2 regions of the Nocardia sp. NPDC059177 genome follow, and region 2 is predicted to be linked to the other one. Evidence: predicted binding sites of a transcription regulator. Region 2 holds the regulator's gene; the other holds the start of a gene.
What was found. The regulator HspR, encoded in region 2, represses chaperone genes until heat shock. The targets are predictions, from matches to a motif close to ANNTGAGTNNNNNNNACTCANNT.
Positions count from the first base shown of each region.

Region 1 (6,860 bases), on a different contig from region 2:
GTGGAGAAGGACCTCGCACCCTCGGCGGCCACCGATGCCGCCGAGGACCAGGAATTCGACGACGAATTCGACGATGACGACCCCGACACCTACGAGACCGACCAGCTCCCGGTCGTCGAGCGGGAGGCTGCGCCGCTGCCGCCCACCGTCAGCCGGTAGAACACCGGCGTAATCGTGCAATCCGCCGCGCCACAGTCAGAAAACTGACTGAGCGCCGCCAGATTGCACGATTACGCCGGTTCGTTCGGGTCAGGCGGTGAAGGCCAGGCCCTCCGCCGCCGGCTCGGCGATCGGTTCGATCGCGTAGGCCAGGATGTCGGCCACATCGGCGACGGGACGCACATCCAGGGCGGCCAACACCTCGGCGGGGACCTCGTCGAGGTCGGGCTCGTTGCGGGCCGGGATGAAGACCGTCTTCAGGCCGGCGCGCTGGGCGGCGAGCAGCTTCTGCTTCACCCCGCCGATCGGCAGGACACGCCCGTTGAGGGTGACCTCGCCGGTCATCCCCACATCACCGCGGACCTGACGCCCCAGCGCCAGCGAGACCAGCGCGGTGACCATGGTGACGCCCGCCGACGGCCCGTCCTTGGGCACCGCACCCGCCGGGAAGTGGATGTGGATATTGCGGTCCAGGACCTTCGGCTCGATACCGATCTCCTCGAGGTGCGAACGCACATAGGTCAGCGCGATCTGCGCCGACTCCTTCATGACCTTGCCCAGCTGACCGGTGAGGGTGAGCGAGCGCTCGCCCTCGGCGGCATTGGCTTCGATGTAGAGCACATCGCCGCCGGCCCCGGTCACCGCCAGGCCCGTCGCCACACCGGGGACGGCGGTGCGTTCCACCGAGTCCGGGGTGAAGCGGGGACGGCCGAGGTAATCGGTGAGGTTGTCGACATCGACGGTCAGCGTCGGCACCGCACCGGGCGACCCGACATCACCCGGCTTGGCGGCCGACACCCGGCGCGTATCAGTGTCCGCCGACCCGGACTCCGATGCCCCGGCGACGGAATCGCCAGCACCCGCCGAACCCGACCTCGCGGCGGCAGAATCGTCGTCTCCCAGCGCACCCGGCTCTGGCGCCACCGCGGAGGGCGCGTCGGCGTCCACCGGGCGGGCCGGGGTGGTGGGTACGTTGAAGTCGACCACATTGCCGTACCCGAGCGACGGGTCGTAGCCGAGCGAGTCACCGGCGGTGACCAGCTGGGTCGCCGCCTTGCGCAGGGCTTTCGCGACCAGGCGTTCCATCTGGCGTACACCGGCCTCGCGGGTGTAGTTGGCCGCGATTTCGCGCAGGGCCGCGTCGGTGATCGCGACTTCTTCGGTGGTCAGCGCGTTGCGTTCCAGTTGCCGGGGCACCAGGAAGTCGCGGGCGATGGCCACCTTGTCGGCCTCGGTGTAGCCGTCGACGGTGATGAGCTCCATCCGGTCCAGCAGGGGGCCGGGGATGGTGTCCATGACATTGGCGGTCGCGATGAACAGGACATCGGACAGGTCGAGGTCCAGGTCCAGATAGTGGTCGCGGAAGGTGTGGTTCTGCGCGGGGTCGAGGACCTCGAGCAGCGCCGCCGCCGGATCACCGCGGAAATCGGAGCCGACCTTGTCGATCTCGTCCAGCAGGACAACGGGATTCATCGACCCCGCCTCCTTGACCGCGCGCACGATCCGGCCGGGCAGCGCGCCGACGTAGGTGCGGCGGTGCCCACGGATCTCCGCCTCGTCGCGCACACCGCCCAGGGCGACGCGAACGAACTTGCGGCCCAGCGCCTTCGCCACCGATTCACCGAGCGAGGTCTTGCCGACACCGGGCGGGCCGACCAGCACCAGCACCGCGCCGGAGCCGCGCCCACCGACGACCTCCAGACCACGCGAGGCCCGGCGCGCACGCACCGCCAGGTACTCGACCATGCGGTCCTTCACCTCGTCGAGGCCGTGGTGATCGGCGTCGAGCACGGCACGGGCGGCCGGGACATCGGCGCTGTCTTCGGTTTTCACCGTCCAGGGCAGGTCGAGCACGGTGTCGAGCCAGGTGCGGATCCAGCCCGATTCCGGGCTCTGGTCGCTGGCGCGTTCCAGCCTGCCGACTTCGCGCAGCGCCTCGGCGCGCACATGTTCGGGCAGGTCGGCGGTTTCGATCCGGGTGCGGTAGTCGTCGGCGCCGTCGGGTTCGTCTTCGCCGAGTTCCTTGCGGATGGCGTTGAGCTGCTGGCGCAGCAGGAATTCGCGCTGGCTCTTCTCCATGCCGTCGCGGACGTCCTCGGAGATCTTGTCGGTGACCTCGACCTCGGCGATGTGGTCGGTGATCCAGGCGATCTGCTTGGTCAGCCGGGTGGCGATGTCGGGGGTTTCGAGCAGTTCGCGCTTCTGCTCGTCGGACAGGTAGGGCGCGTAGCCTGCGGTGTCGGCGATGGCGTCGGGGCTGTCGAGCTGGTTGACGATGTCGATGATCTGCCAGGCCTCGCGCCGTTGCAGTACCGCGACGACGAGTTTCTTGTATTCGGCGGCGAGCGCGCGGGTCCGCTCGTCGGGCTCGACGGCCTCGACGGGTTCGGCCTCCACCCACAGCGCCGCGCCCGGCCCGGTGACCCCGTGCCCGATGCGCGCCCTGCGTTCGGCCTTCAACACCGCGGCGGGGGCGCCGCCGCGCATCCGCCCGACCTGCTCGATGGTGGCCACGACGCCGTAGGACGCGTAGCCCTGGTCCAGCCGCGGCGCGACCAGCACGGCCCCGGTCTTGCCTGCCTGCGCGGCGTCGATGGCGGCTTGCGCCGACTCGTCCAGTTCGATGGGCACGACCATGCCCGGCAGCACGATCGGATCGGTCAGGAACAGCACCGGCAGGTTCTGAGCTGAAGTCATGTCGACCCTTCCAAAGTTGAGCTTTGCTGACTCAACATGGCCTCTCCGCCCTTTGTTCCACCAGGTCGCGCCGTTCACTGTGGGCGAAAAGGAGAACGCCCCGGACTGCCTGCGGTTCGGGCAGGCAGCCGGGGCGTTCTTCTTGCAGGGGGTTAGAGGTTTCGGTCGAAGCGCTCGGTCGGCGGATCGATCAGACGGCCACGGCCACGGCCGCTCAGGATGCCGAGGACGACGCCGGCGATGATCGAGACGCCACCGAGGACGCCGAGGATGATCGGCAGGGTGCTACCGAACAGCGACAGCTTGTCGATGCTGTCCTGGGCGACCGCCATCTGGGATTCGATGGTCGGCTCGTCGAAGACGAGGTGCGATTTGAGGGCGGTCACATCGACCTGGTCGGCGGAGCGACCGTAGAACAGGTGCAACTGCTCGCCGCCCTTGATCACGGTGCCGGTCTTCGGCTCGACCCACACGTCACGAGTGTTGGTGTAGAAGCGGGTCATGGTGACCGGCTCCTCGCCCTCGAGGCCCCATTTGGCGGCGGGCAGGGTGAGCTTGTGCGTCGGGGACTCGATGACATCCCACATGTTGGTCACCGGGACGGTCTGCTTGAAGTAGTAGACCGGCATCCCGTTGATCTCGGTCTCCTCGACGAATTCCATGTCGTAGGTGGCGCGCGCGTTGAGGTCGAAGTACGGGTAGGACTTCTTCTCGGTGCCGATCGGGAAGCGGTACTGCAGGCCGACCCGCTGCGACTCATCGGCCAGCGGCGTGCCGTCCTTGTTCAGCACGGCGATCGAACCGTTGGGCGAGGCATCGATCGGTTCGCCGCTGATCCGGTCGATGGTGACGCGGTCGATGGAGGCGGTCAGCAGACCGGCGGCACCGTCGATGTCGGTACGGCTCAGCGTCTGACCGGCCTGGATGGTCATCTGCTCGGCACCGGAGGGCTCTTCCACGGTGAGGTACCGCTGAGAGAACAGGGGCACATCGGTTTCCACCCGAGCCGCGCCCTCGGGCGAGGTGAGCGACTTGGAGTCCAGCACCATGCTGTCCTCGCCGGGCACGCTGCGCGCGATGGTGGTGATCTTCAGGTCGAGGGGGGTCTTGCCGACCTTGCCGACGGTGTAGGTGGGGATCATGACGGCGGCGGCCAGCAGCAGCGCGCCGAGGCCGACGAGAACGCAGGCGATGGTCCTGCGCGCGCCGCTCATCGGCTGCCGTACTGTACGTCGCCCAGCAGCGAGGAGCCCGGGTCAGCGGTGGCCTCGGGTGCCGGTATCGAATTCTGTTGTGCGGCCGCGGTGATGCCGATGACGACAATCACCCCTAGAACCGCGCCTGCCAGCCCACTGATCAGGCCGGGAACGGCGAACTTCATAAAGATCGAACTCCAATACGTGGTGTCGACTCAGGCGACGGAGAAGAACCCCAGAGTCGGGGCGAACGAGCAGGTACGGACCTCGGCGTCGGCGGTCGTCGTGGTGAGCGAACCGGAGATCACCGCGGCGATCCGGCCTGAACCGGTGTCGGCGACGGCGGACAGGGTGGCCGGGCCGTCGGGGTTGATGCCGGCCTCGGTGGTCAGCGGCGTGTTGCCGGTGCGGCCCGTGCTGAGGTTGATCCACTGCACCGTCATCGGCGGATCCTGGGTGACGGTGGGCGTCTCGGTGCCCAGCGCGGTGAAGACGAAGCCGGTCTGGCCCGCCTGCGGTCCCGGCGGCGGCAGTTCGGCCGGGCCTGCGACCGCGAGCGCGGTGCCGACCGAGTCGCCGGAATCGCTGATGCAGCCTTTACCGATGGTCGGGTAGAGGAACTGCGAGATCACCGGGCCGTCGGCGGGCGGCAGGTCGGGACCGCCGCCGCCACTGCCGTCGAGGAAGGTGATGACCTTCTCGAGCGTGGTCTTGACCTTCTCCGGGATGCCGGGGGTGGCCAGCAGCACACGCGCCTGCGCCAGGATCGCGGCTTGCGCGCCACCGGCGATGGGGGCCGGCGCCGAGATGGCGCCCACCATCGTCGGCGCCAGCGCGGCCAGCGCCTCGGCGGACACGTTCTCCGGGACCGCCGGAACGCTCGGCGCGACCGCGGCGGGCTGCGGGGCAGCCATCGCCGGCGTCGGGGCAGCGAGTGACGCACTCACCGCTAGTACGAATGCGGACAGAGCGGTCCGCGATCCTCGGGTGCGCAACACTGGTCAGCCGTCCTTCTTTTCGTGGGATAAATAGAACACACCGGAAACGTCAGTGTGATCCCGGGTTTCAGATACTTTGGAGAGGTGACTACAGCGGACAGACGGTATGGGGGTCGTACAGTCGTCGCGCGTAAAGCCGAACGGCGACAGCGGTTCCTGGAAGCAGCAACGCGCATCTTCGCCGAACGCGGCTACGCCACGTGTTCCCTCGCCGAGGTGTGTGCCGCGGCAGGGTTGTCCAAGCGGCAGTTCTACGAGGAGTTCGAGACCCGCGAGGATGTACTGCTCGCGGCCTACGACCGGATCCAGGACGACGCGGCGAACGCGGTCGCGGCCGATCTGGTCGCGCTGCCCAAGCCGACCGATCCGGAGACCGCGCTGCGGACCGGCTTCGCGGCCTACCTGGAATCGCTCGGTTCGGATCCGTACCGGGCCCAGGTGGCGCTGATCGAGGTGGTCGGGGTCAGCGATCGGATGGAGGATCGCAGGCGCACGCGCAGGCACGCCTGGTCGGCGCTGATCGAGGCGGCACTCGACGGCATCGGCCAGCGGTTGCGCGGCGACGCCCAGCTGACCACCGCGCTGATCACCGGCGCGGTCAACGGCATGGCGCACGAGTGGTTGCTGCGCGAGTCGCGTCCGCCGGTCGACGAGCTCGTGGAACTGCTCACCAGGGCGGCCCTGTCGCTGATCGGGTCGGACTGATTTCTGCGCAGCCGACGGGAGGGTGGCAACTTCGCGCACGTGCTGCAAGCTCAACCCTCTCCCTTTCCGGACATTGTGAGACCGGTCGGCTCCACAGTGTGGTCCGAGAGTTTTACACAACAGTGACCCAAATCGCAACGGCTGAATTTCTGAGACTGTCATCACCTGCGGAAATGTCATCGATCACCGATTCCGCAGGACACCGACGGTAGATGGCTCGCCGGAAAATATTCTGGACGCTCGACTACTGGCGAGTAGGGGCCCACCACCACGGGCAATCGGACGGCAACCTGTTCCAGTTCGGCCGGGTTCCGGCGAGACAGAAGTGTGATTGGCTTATCCTCAACGTTCTCGAGGTTTTACGTTCTTCGCGCGTCAGTACTAGGGGGCTCTTCGATGACCACACTCGCCTCCGGCCTCTTCATCGATTGGGAAGAACTGACGGGGCAATCGAAGTTCGTGGTCGACCTGGTGAGTTTCCCGATCTTCAGCGCGCTGGCCGGCTGGCTCACCAACTGGACCGGCGTGCTGATGCTGTTCTGGCCGGTGCAGTTCAAGGGATTTCGGGTGCCGATGCTGCACATCCTGTACCCGTACCTGCCGCGGCGGGTGCAGGTACTGCCGACCTTCTCCGGCGACGGACGCAGGCTCGGCTTCCAGGGTTTCATCCCCGCCCGCGCGGAGAAGATGGCCAGCATCTGCGTCGACAAGGCGCTGATGCGGATCGGCAGCCCGCGTGACTTCATCCACGAACTCGACCTCGACGGCATCGCCGACTACCTCGCCGAACGCGCCCGCCCGCAGGTGCAGCCGATCGTCGACGAGATCATGTACCGGGAGAACCCCGATCTGTGGCGCTCGCTGCCGCGGCAGGTGAAACAGGCCGTCTACCAGCGGGTGGACCGGCAGCTGCCCGCGTTGAGCCGGCGCGCGTTCGAGAACCTGGGCGACAATATCGACCAGCTGCTCGACGTGAAGAACTTCGTCATCCGGTACCTGGAGAAGAACCCGTACATCCTCAAGGACCTGACCACCACCATCGCGGCGCCGGAGCTCAAGTTCATGTCGCGGGTCGGCCTGCTCGGCGCGCCGTTCGGCCTGATCC
Region 1 is NZ_JBHZBX010000002.1:27,742-34,601, forward strand. It holds gene lon (endopeptidase La) at 250-2,856, opposite strand; gene ACFXK0_RS03295 (DUF3068 domain-containing protein) at 3,009-4,070, opposite strand; gene ACFXK0_RS03300 (DUF2613 domain-containing protein) at 4,067-4,237, opposite strand; gene ACFXK0_RS03305 (hypothetical protein) at 4,268-4,966, opposite strand; gene ACFXK0_RS03310 (TetR/AcrR family transcriptional regulator) at 5,135-5,755, shown strand; gene ACFXK0_RS03315 (hypothetical protein) at 6,152-6,860, shown strand, end outside.
Region 1: the regulator HspR is predicted to act here: its motif matches at 2,871-2,893, upstream of lon (endopeptidase La).

Region 2 (6,860 bases):
TCGGTGTGGGGTTCGCCGGAGTCGAAATACCACCAGGGGTTTTCGTCGCTCTCGGTGACGGGGGTGACCGAGAGCCATTTGTTGGCGACGGCGAGCTGGCTGAGGACCTCGAGGTCGTAGAGGTCGCAGGGATGGTGGCCGCCGACGAACAGGTGCACCTTCGGGTTGACGCGGCGCTGGGCCATCGCCATGATCTGGGCGCGCAGCGGCGCGATGCCGGTGCCGCAGCCGACCATGAGCATCTTGCGTTTGGTGTTGCGCGGCACGCCGAGCCCGCCGAGCGGGGAACCGAGCTGCCACTGGTCGCCGACGGCGGTGTGCGCGACCATGGCCGGGCTGACCCACCCGCCGAGCACACTGCGCACGTGGAACTCGATCTCGCCGTTGGCATTGGCGGGGTTGGCCGGGGACAGGTAGCGCCACATCCGCGGCCGGGCCGGGATCTGCACACTGAGGTACTGACCCGCCGCGTACTCCATCGGCTGATCGAGCTGCACCCGGATGATCGATAGGTTGCGCAGCACCTCGCGGCACTCGACGACCGAGGCGGTCCAGACCGAGGGGGTGGTTTCCTTCTCGGCCGCGCTGATCATCGCGCCGCCGATCATGTCCAGCCCCTCGTCCCAGGCGGCGGCGACCTCGTCGGTCCACATCTCGGTGCCGGCGAACTCGCGCATGGCCGCCTTCAGCGAATTGGCCACGGCGTCATAGTGGTCGGGACGCACTCCGTACTTGCGATGGTCGCGCCCGAGCTGGGCCAGGAACGGCAGCAGCTTGTCGGGCTCCTCCAGCCGGTCGAGCGCGTAGCCGATGGCGGTGACCAGACGGTCGCGCTGGGCGTCCATGGCAGCCGGGAAGTAGTCACGGATCGGCGGGTAGTCCGTGAACAGGATCGAGTAGAACGACCTCGACAGCCGCTCGGGCCCACCGTCTTCCGCAGCAACCGCCTTGAACGTAGTACGGATCAAAGCGACAGTCCGCGAATCCATATGTGTCACAACCTCGTTTCGCCATCGAACGCAGTCCGCGCCGGCGAGTGACGGGCTGGGAGGACACTCGTCAGCAGCCGATGCCGAGAAGTCTAGGCGAGGTTTGCCAGCTTCGGAATCGTACTCTTAAACATCACACGTGTAATTCTAAACAAACCAGGGGGAACGCGGCAGTATCCCCGGAAAACGAACCCGGTGTCTGCAAAACGCATCGGAATGTGACCTCACACTTCCGTGATCTTCCCGGCATTTGCCCAGCCCGAAGGTCAATGTGCCTGGTAGAGCGACCTTTCCGCTACGGCAGCCGGTCGATCGAGGACGGCACGCCGGGCCATGACACGCGGGTAGCTGGGACTGGAGTGGCTGGCCGGAAATGCCGAATTGCCGCATCTTCGACCCGAATTCAGCGTCCATCCAGCAAACTTTCGCTCTGCCTCGGTGATATATCCCCACTTCACAGGGCTGGACCGGACCTTTCGGACAACAAGGTCAGTTAATAAAGTGGTTGCTGGATAGTCACCAGGCGATCGCCGATCGTTGTCCGGAGACGAACGAGCCCCCGGTCCGCATCCACCGCGATGGATATCGAACCGGGGGCCCGCGAATCGAACGATCTCAGCGCCGATGACGTGGCTGCCACACCACCAGTGCGGTACTGCGCTGAGGCGGGGTCAGGTCGGGCCGGTAGCCCGCCCGCAACCGCTCCAGCTCCGCACTCATCTCCTCGACGCGCTGCTGCAACGCCTCCACCTGGTTGGTGAGCTCGATGATGCGCTTGATGCCGGCGAGATTGACGCCCTCGTCCTGCGACAACCGCTGCACTTCGCGCAGCAGTTCCACGTCGCGGGCCGAATACCGGCGTCCGCCGCCCGAAGTGCGTTGGGGCGTGACCAAACCCAGCCGGTCATAGGTGCGCAACGTCTGCGCGTGCATACCCGCCAGCTGAGCCGCCACTGAGATCATGAAGAACTCGGCACGCGAGCCACCACCCGACGCGGACTTCGGACTATCGGACATCAAGCACCCGCCCATCCTGCACGCGGATCGAAGCCACTGGCCTTCTCGGCCTCCTGATAGCGCTTGAGCGCATCGGTGGCGTCGGAGTCCAGCGCCTGCGGAACCGCGACCTTCACCGTGACCAGCAGGTCACCGGCGCCGCCTGCCGCACCGCGCTTGGGCACACCGCGACCGCGTACCCGCAGGATACGCCCGTCGGCAGTGCCCGGCGGCACCTTCACGCCGACCCGGCCGTCCAGCGTCGGTACGGAAACAGTTGTCCCCAGCACCAATTCGCTGTAACTCACCGGGAGCACCAGGGTGAGGTCGTCGCCCTGACGGCCGAAGACCTTGTCCTGGCTGACGTGCACCGTGACATACAGGTCGCCCGACGGCGCCCCGCGCAGCCCCGCCTCACCCTGTCCGGCGAGCCGGATCTTCTGCCCATCGCTGACGCCCGGCGGAATCCGGACGGTGATGGTGCGGGTGCGGTTCTGGATGCCAGAACCCGAGCAGTCCGAGCACGGGTCGTCGATGATCGACCCGGTGCCGCGGCAGTCGTCGCAGGGCTCGCTGAAACCGAACGCACCCTGATTACGGCTGACGACACCGGCCCCGTTGCAGTTCGGGCACACCCGCGGGCTGGTGCCCGGCTTGGCGCCGGACCCGTGGCAGGTGGTGCACGGCGACGGACTGGTCATCCGCAGCGGCACGGTGACACCCTGAGCCGCCTCGCGGAAACCCAGCGTGGTCTCGGTCTCCACATCGGCACCGCGACGCGGACGGCTCGCACCGCGCGCGCCACCACCCCGGTTGAACAGCCCGCCCAGCAGATCGCCGAGCCCGCCGTCACCGGCTGCGCCACCGGCGCCACCGGCCTGACCGAAGATGTCACCGATATTGAAGTCCTGCGAGAAGCCGCCGCCCGCACCGGGATTGAACCCGCCGTAGGCACGGCCGCCACCGCCGCCGCCCGCGAACAGGCGGCGCGTCTCGTCGTACTCCTTGCGCTTGGCCGGGTCCGACAGCACCGCGTTGGCTTCGCTGACGGCCTTGAACCGCTCCTCGGCCTTGGTGTCACCCGGATTGGAATCCGGGTGCAGATCACGGGCCAGTTTGCGGTAGGCCTTCTTGATCTCGTCCTGCGAGGCGCCGGAGGAGACACCCAGCTCCTTGTAGAAGTCCTTCTCGATCCACTCCCGTTGGCTCACCGGGCATCTCCTCCTCTCGCTTTACTCGCTGTCGGCGTCGGCATCCGGATCCGATGCCTCGGCGACCTCGGCATCGGTTACCCCGACCATGGCATGCCGAAGCACCCGGTCGCCGAACCGATAGCCCTTGCGCATGACCACACCGATCACCGGATCCGCGCCCGAACCCTCGTGCTGCACTGCCTCGTGCAGCGTCGGGTCGAACGGATCACCGACGAGGCCGAACTCGACGAGACCCTGCTTGGTGAGCGCGGTCTCGAGCTTGTCGGCGACGGCCTTGAGCGGGCCGGTCTCCAGGTCGCCGTGCGCCCTGGCCCGGTCCAGATCGTCGAGCACGCCGAGCAGTTCGGTCACCACCGCGGCCTTGGCCGCGTCGATGTTGGCCTGCCGGTCGCGCTCGACCCGGCGGCGGTAGTTCGCGTATTCCGCGGTCAACCGCTGCAGGTCGGCCGTGCGCTCGGCCAGCTCGTCGCTGACCGGCGCCTCGGTCTCGGCGTCGAGCACCTCCGCCTCGGGGGCGTCGGTGTCCTCGACGATGTCGGTGATCAACTCCTGCTCGGAGTTGGCCTCGGTCACTTCTTGTCTGCCGGGTCGTCGACGACCTCGGCATCGACGACCTGGTCGTCGTCGGCCGGGCCCGCGCCATTACCGGCGGCGCCGGTCTGCGCGTCCTGGGCGGCCTGCGACTCGTAGATCGCCTGGCCGACCTTCTGCGACTCGGTGGCCAGCTTCTCCACCGCGGTCTTGATGGCCGCGATATCGGTGCCCTCGAGCGCCTTCTTCGCCTCGGCGACCGCGTTCTCGGCATCGGCCAGCAGCTCGGCCGACACCTGCGCGCCGCCCTCGCTCGCCTTCTGCTCGGTGATGAACTTCTCGGTCTGGTGCACCAGCGACTCGGCCTGGTTGCGGGTCTCGGCCTCTTCGCGGCGGGTCTTGTCCTCGGCGGCGTGCGCCTCGGCGTCCTTGACCATCCGGTCGATCTCTTCCTTGGACAGGCCGGAGCCGTCCTGGATCTTGATCTTGTTCTCCTTGCCGGTGCCCTTGTCCTTGGCGGTCACGTGCACGATGCCGTTGGCGTCGATGTCGAAGGTGACCTCGATCTGCGGCACGCCACGCGGGGCCGGGGGCAGGCCGGTCAGCTCGAAGGAACCGAGCAGCTTGTTGTGCGAGGCGATCTCGCGCTCACCCTGGAACACCTGGATCTGCACCGACGGCTGGTTGTCGTCAGCAGTGGTGAAAGTCTCCGAGCGCTTGGTCGGGATGGTGGTGTTGCGCTCGATGAGCTTGGTCATCACGCCACCCTTGGTCTCGATACCCAGCGACAGCGGGGTGACATCGAGCAGCAGGACGTCCTTGACCTCACCCTTGAGCACACCGGCCTGCAGGGCGGCGCCGACGGCGACGACCTCGTCCGGGTTCACGCCCTTGTTCGGCTCACGGCCACCGGTCAGTTCCTTGACCAGGTCGGAGACGGCGGGCATACGGGTGGAGCCACCGACGAGCACGACGTGATCGATGTCGGCCACGTTGATGCCGGCGTCCTTGATCACGGACTGGAACGGCGCGCGGGTGCGATCCAGCAGATCGGAGGTGATCTTCTGGAACTCCGAGCGGGTCAGCTGCTCGTCGAGGAACAGCGGGTTCTTGTCCGCGTCCACGGTGATGTAGGGCAGGTTGATCGAGGTGCTCTGGCTGGAGCTCAGCTCGATCTTCGCCTTCTCGGCGGCCTCGCGCAGACGCTGCAGGGCCATCTTGTCCTTGGTCAGGTCGATACCCGAGCTGGCCTTGAACTTGTCGACCAGCCAGGTCACGACGCGCTCGTCCCAGTCGTCGCCACCGAGGTGGTTGTCACCGGAGGTCGCGCGGACCTCGACGACGCCCTCGCCGATCTCCAGCAGCGAGACGTCGAAGGTGCCGCCACCGAGGTCGAAGACCAGGATGGTCTGCTCTTTGTCGCCCTTGTCCAGGCCGTACGCGAGCGCGGCCGCGGTGGGCTCGTTGACGATGCGCAGCACGTTCAGACCGGCGATCTGGCCGGCTTCCTTGGTGGCCTGACGCTGGGCGTCCTCGAAGTAGGCCGGGACGGTGATGACCGCGTCGGTGATCTCCTCGCCGAGGTAGGCCTCGGCGTCGCGCTTGAGCTTCATCAGCGTGCGCGCGGAGATCTCCTGCGGCGTGTACTTCTTGTCGTCGATCTCCACGGACCAGTCGGTGCCGATGTGGCGCTTGACCGAGCGGATCGTGCGGTCGACGTTGGTGACCGCCTGGTTCTTCGCGGGCTGACCGACGAGAACCTCGCCGTTCTTGGCGAAGGCGACGATCGAGGGGGTGGTGCGCGAGCCTTCCGAGTTCGCGACGACGACCGGCTCACCGCCTTCCAGCACGGCGACGACAGAGTTCGTGGTCCCGAGGTCGATTCCGACCGCACGAGCCATAGTGATTTCCTCCTGTTTGTACGTTTCTAGGACATCAGTCTCGAGCAACGCTGAGTGTGGTGGACTCAATCCTGCCCTCGAGATCCGTCCGGAGTCAACCCGGACTTGAGTCGGTCACACTCAATCTTGTTGATCAGCACAACCAGCAGCTGCGGCGATTCATTCCCGCGAACCCTAGCTATTCTTGCGCCGCCTGCGCTCAACCGCCGCCCGCGATGCGGGATCGTGACGGAGGCGATCGGGCCGGAGCCGACTTCGCCGAGGCGTTCCGGTACACATTGCTGCATGGGATCGGGATGCGGACGGACGCCCAGCCGCGCGAGCCCGAAATCGTCACAGTATGAAACTCCGCGAGGAATATTGGGGGCATCGATCGGGGACGAAAGACGGTCCCGAGCGGATAGTTTCGATGTCATGCAGTCATCGAAGGTTCAGTGGAAGCGTGGGATCAGCGGGGCGGCGCTGGCCGTCGCCGTGGTCGGGGGCGTGCTGATCGGGGGCGCGGGAACCGCGTCGGCCGACAGCGGTGTGAGTACGGTGGCCGACGACGGCTGCACGTTCTCCTCGGTCGGCGGATCGTGCAGCGACCCGGGACCGGTCGGCCACGCGCTGATCGCTTTGAAGGAGTTCGCCAAGAGCCTCGGCTACGGCACCGGCAGCTCCACCGGCACCGCCTACTTCATCTGATGGGCTGAACTCCTTCGGCGGGCCCTGAGCGGGCCCACCCACAACCACCGAGGGCAATTCCGCGCCCGCCTACGCCCGCCCATGCCGAACTAGCCAGCTGGTCAGTTGATCACCAGGCCACCAGGGAGACATCGCCCGAGAGGCGAAATCCCTGAGGGCCTGGTGATCAACTGACCAGGTGTCACTAGGCGAGGAGTTGGGGCTGGGTGTGGAATTGGTCGGCGTAGCGGCGGAGGTCGGCTACGGCGGTGAGGCGGCGTTCGAGGAGGGCGGTGCGGGTGGCACGGTCGGTGGCCGCTGAGGTGGCGGCTTCCTGTGCGGCAGTGAGAGATTCGTCGATGGAGCGGAGGCTGCGCTCGGCGATTCCCGCGTAGTGGTCGCGGAGGGCGCGGTGGATGCCGTGCATGCGATCCTTGGAATCCTTGCCCGCTTGGAAGGCGACATCGTCGAGGAAACGGCGGACGGCGTTCTTCGCCTCACCGCGGCGGCGGGTCAGACGGGCCTGCTTGTCGTCGCGGTAGGCCTTGCCACCGACCAGCACG
Region 2 is NZ_JBHZBX010000015.1:120,626-127,485, forward strand. It holds gene ACFXK0_RS19890 (globin domain-containing protein) at 1-989, opposite strand, end outside; gene ACFXK0_RS19895 (heat shock protein transcriptional repressor HspR) at 1,605-2,006, opposite strand; gene dnaJ (molecular chaperone DnaJ) at 2,006-3,196, opposite strand; gene grpE (nucleotide exchange factor GrpE) at 3,218-3,733, opposite strand; gene dnaK (molecular chaperone DnaK) at 3,769-5,631, opposite strand; gene ACFXK0_RS19915 (hypothetical protein) at 6,046-6,318, shown strand; gene ACFXK0_RS19920 (dynamin family protein) at 6,503-6,860, opposite strand, start outside.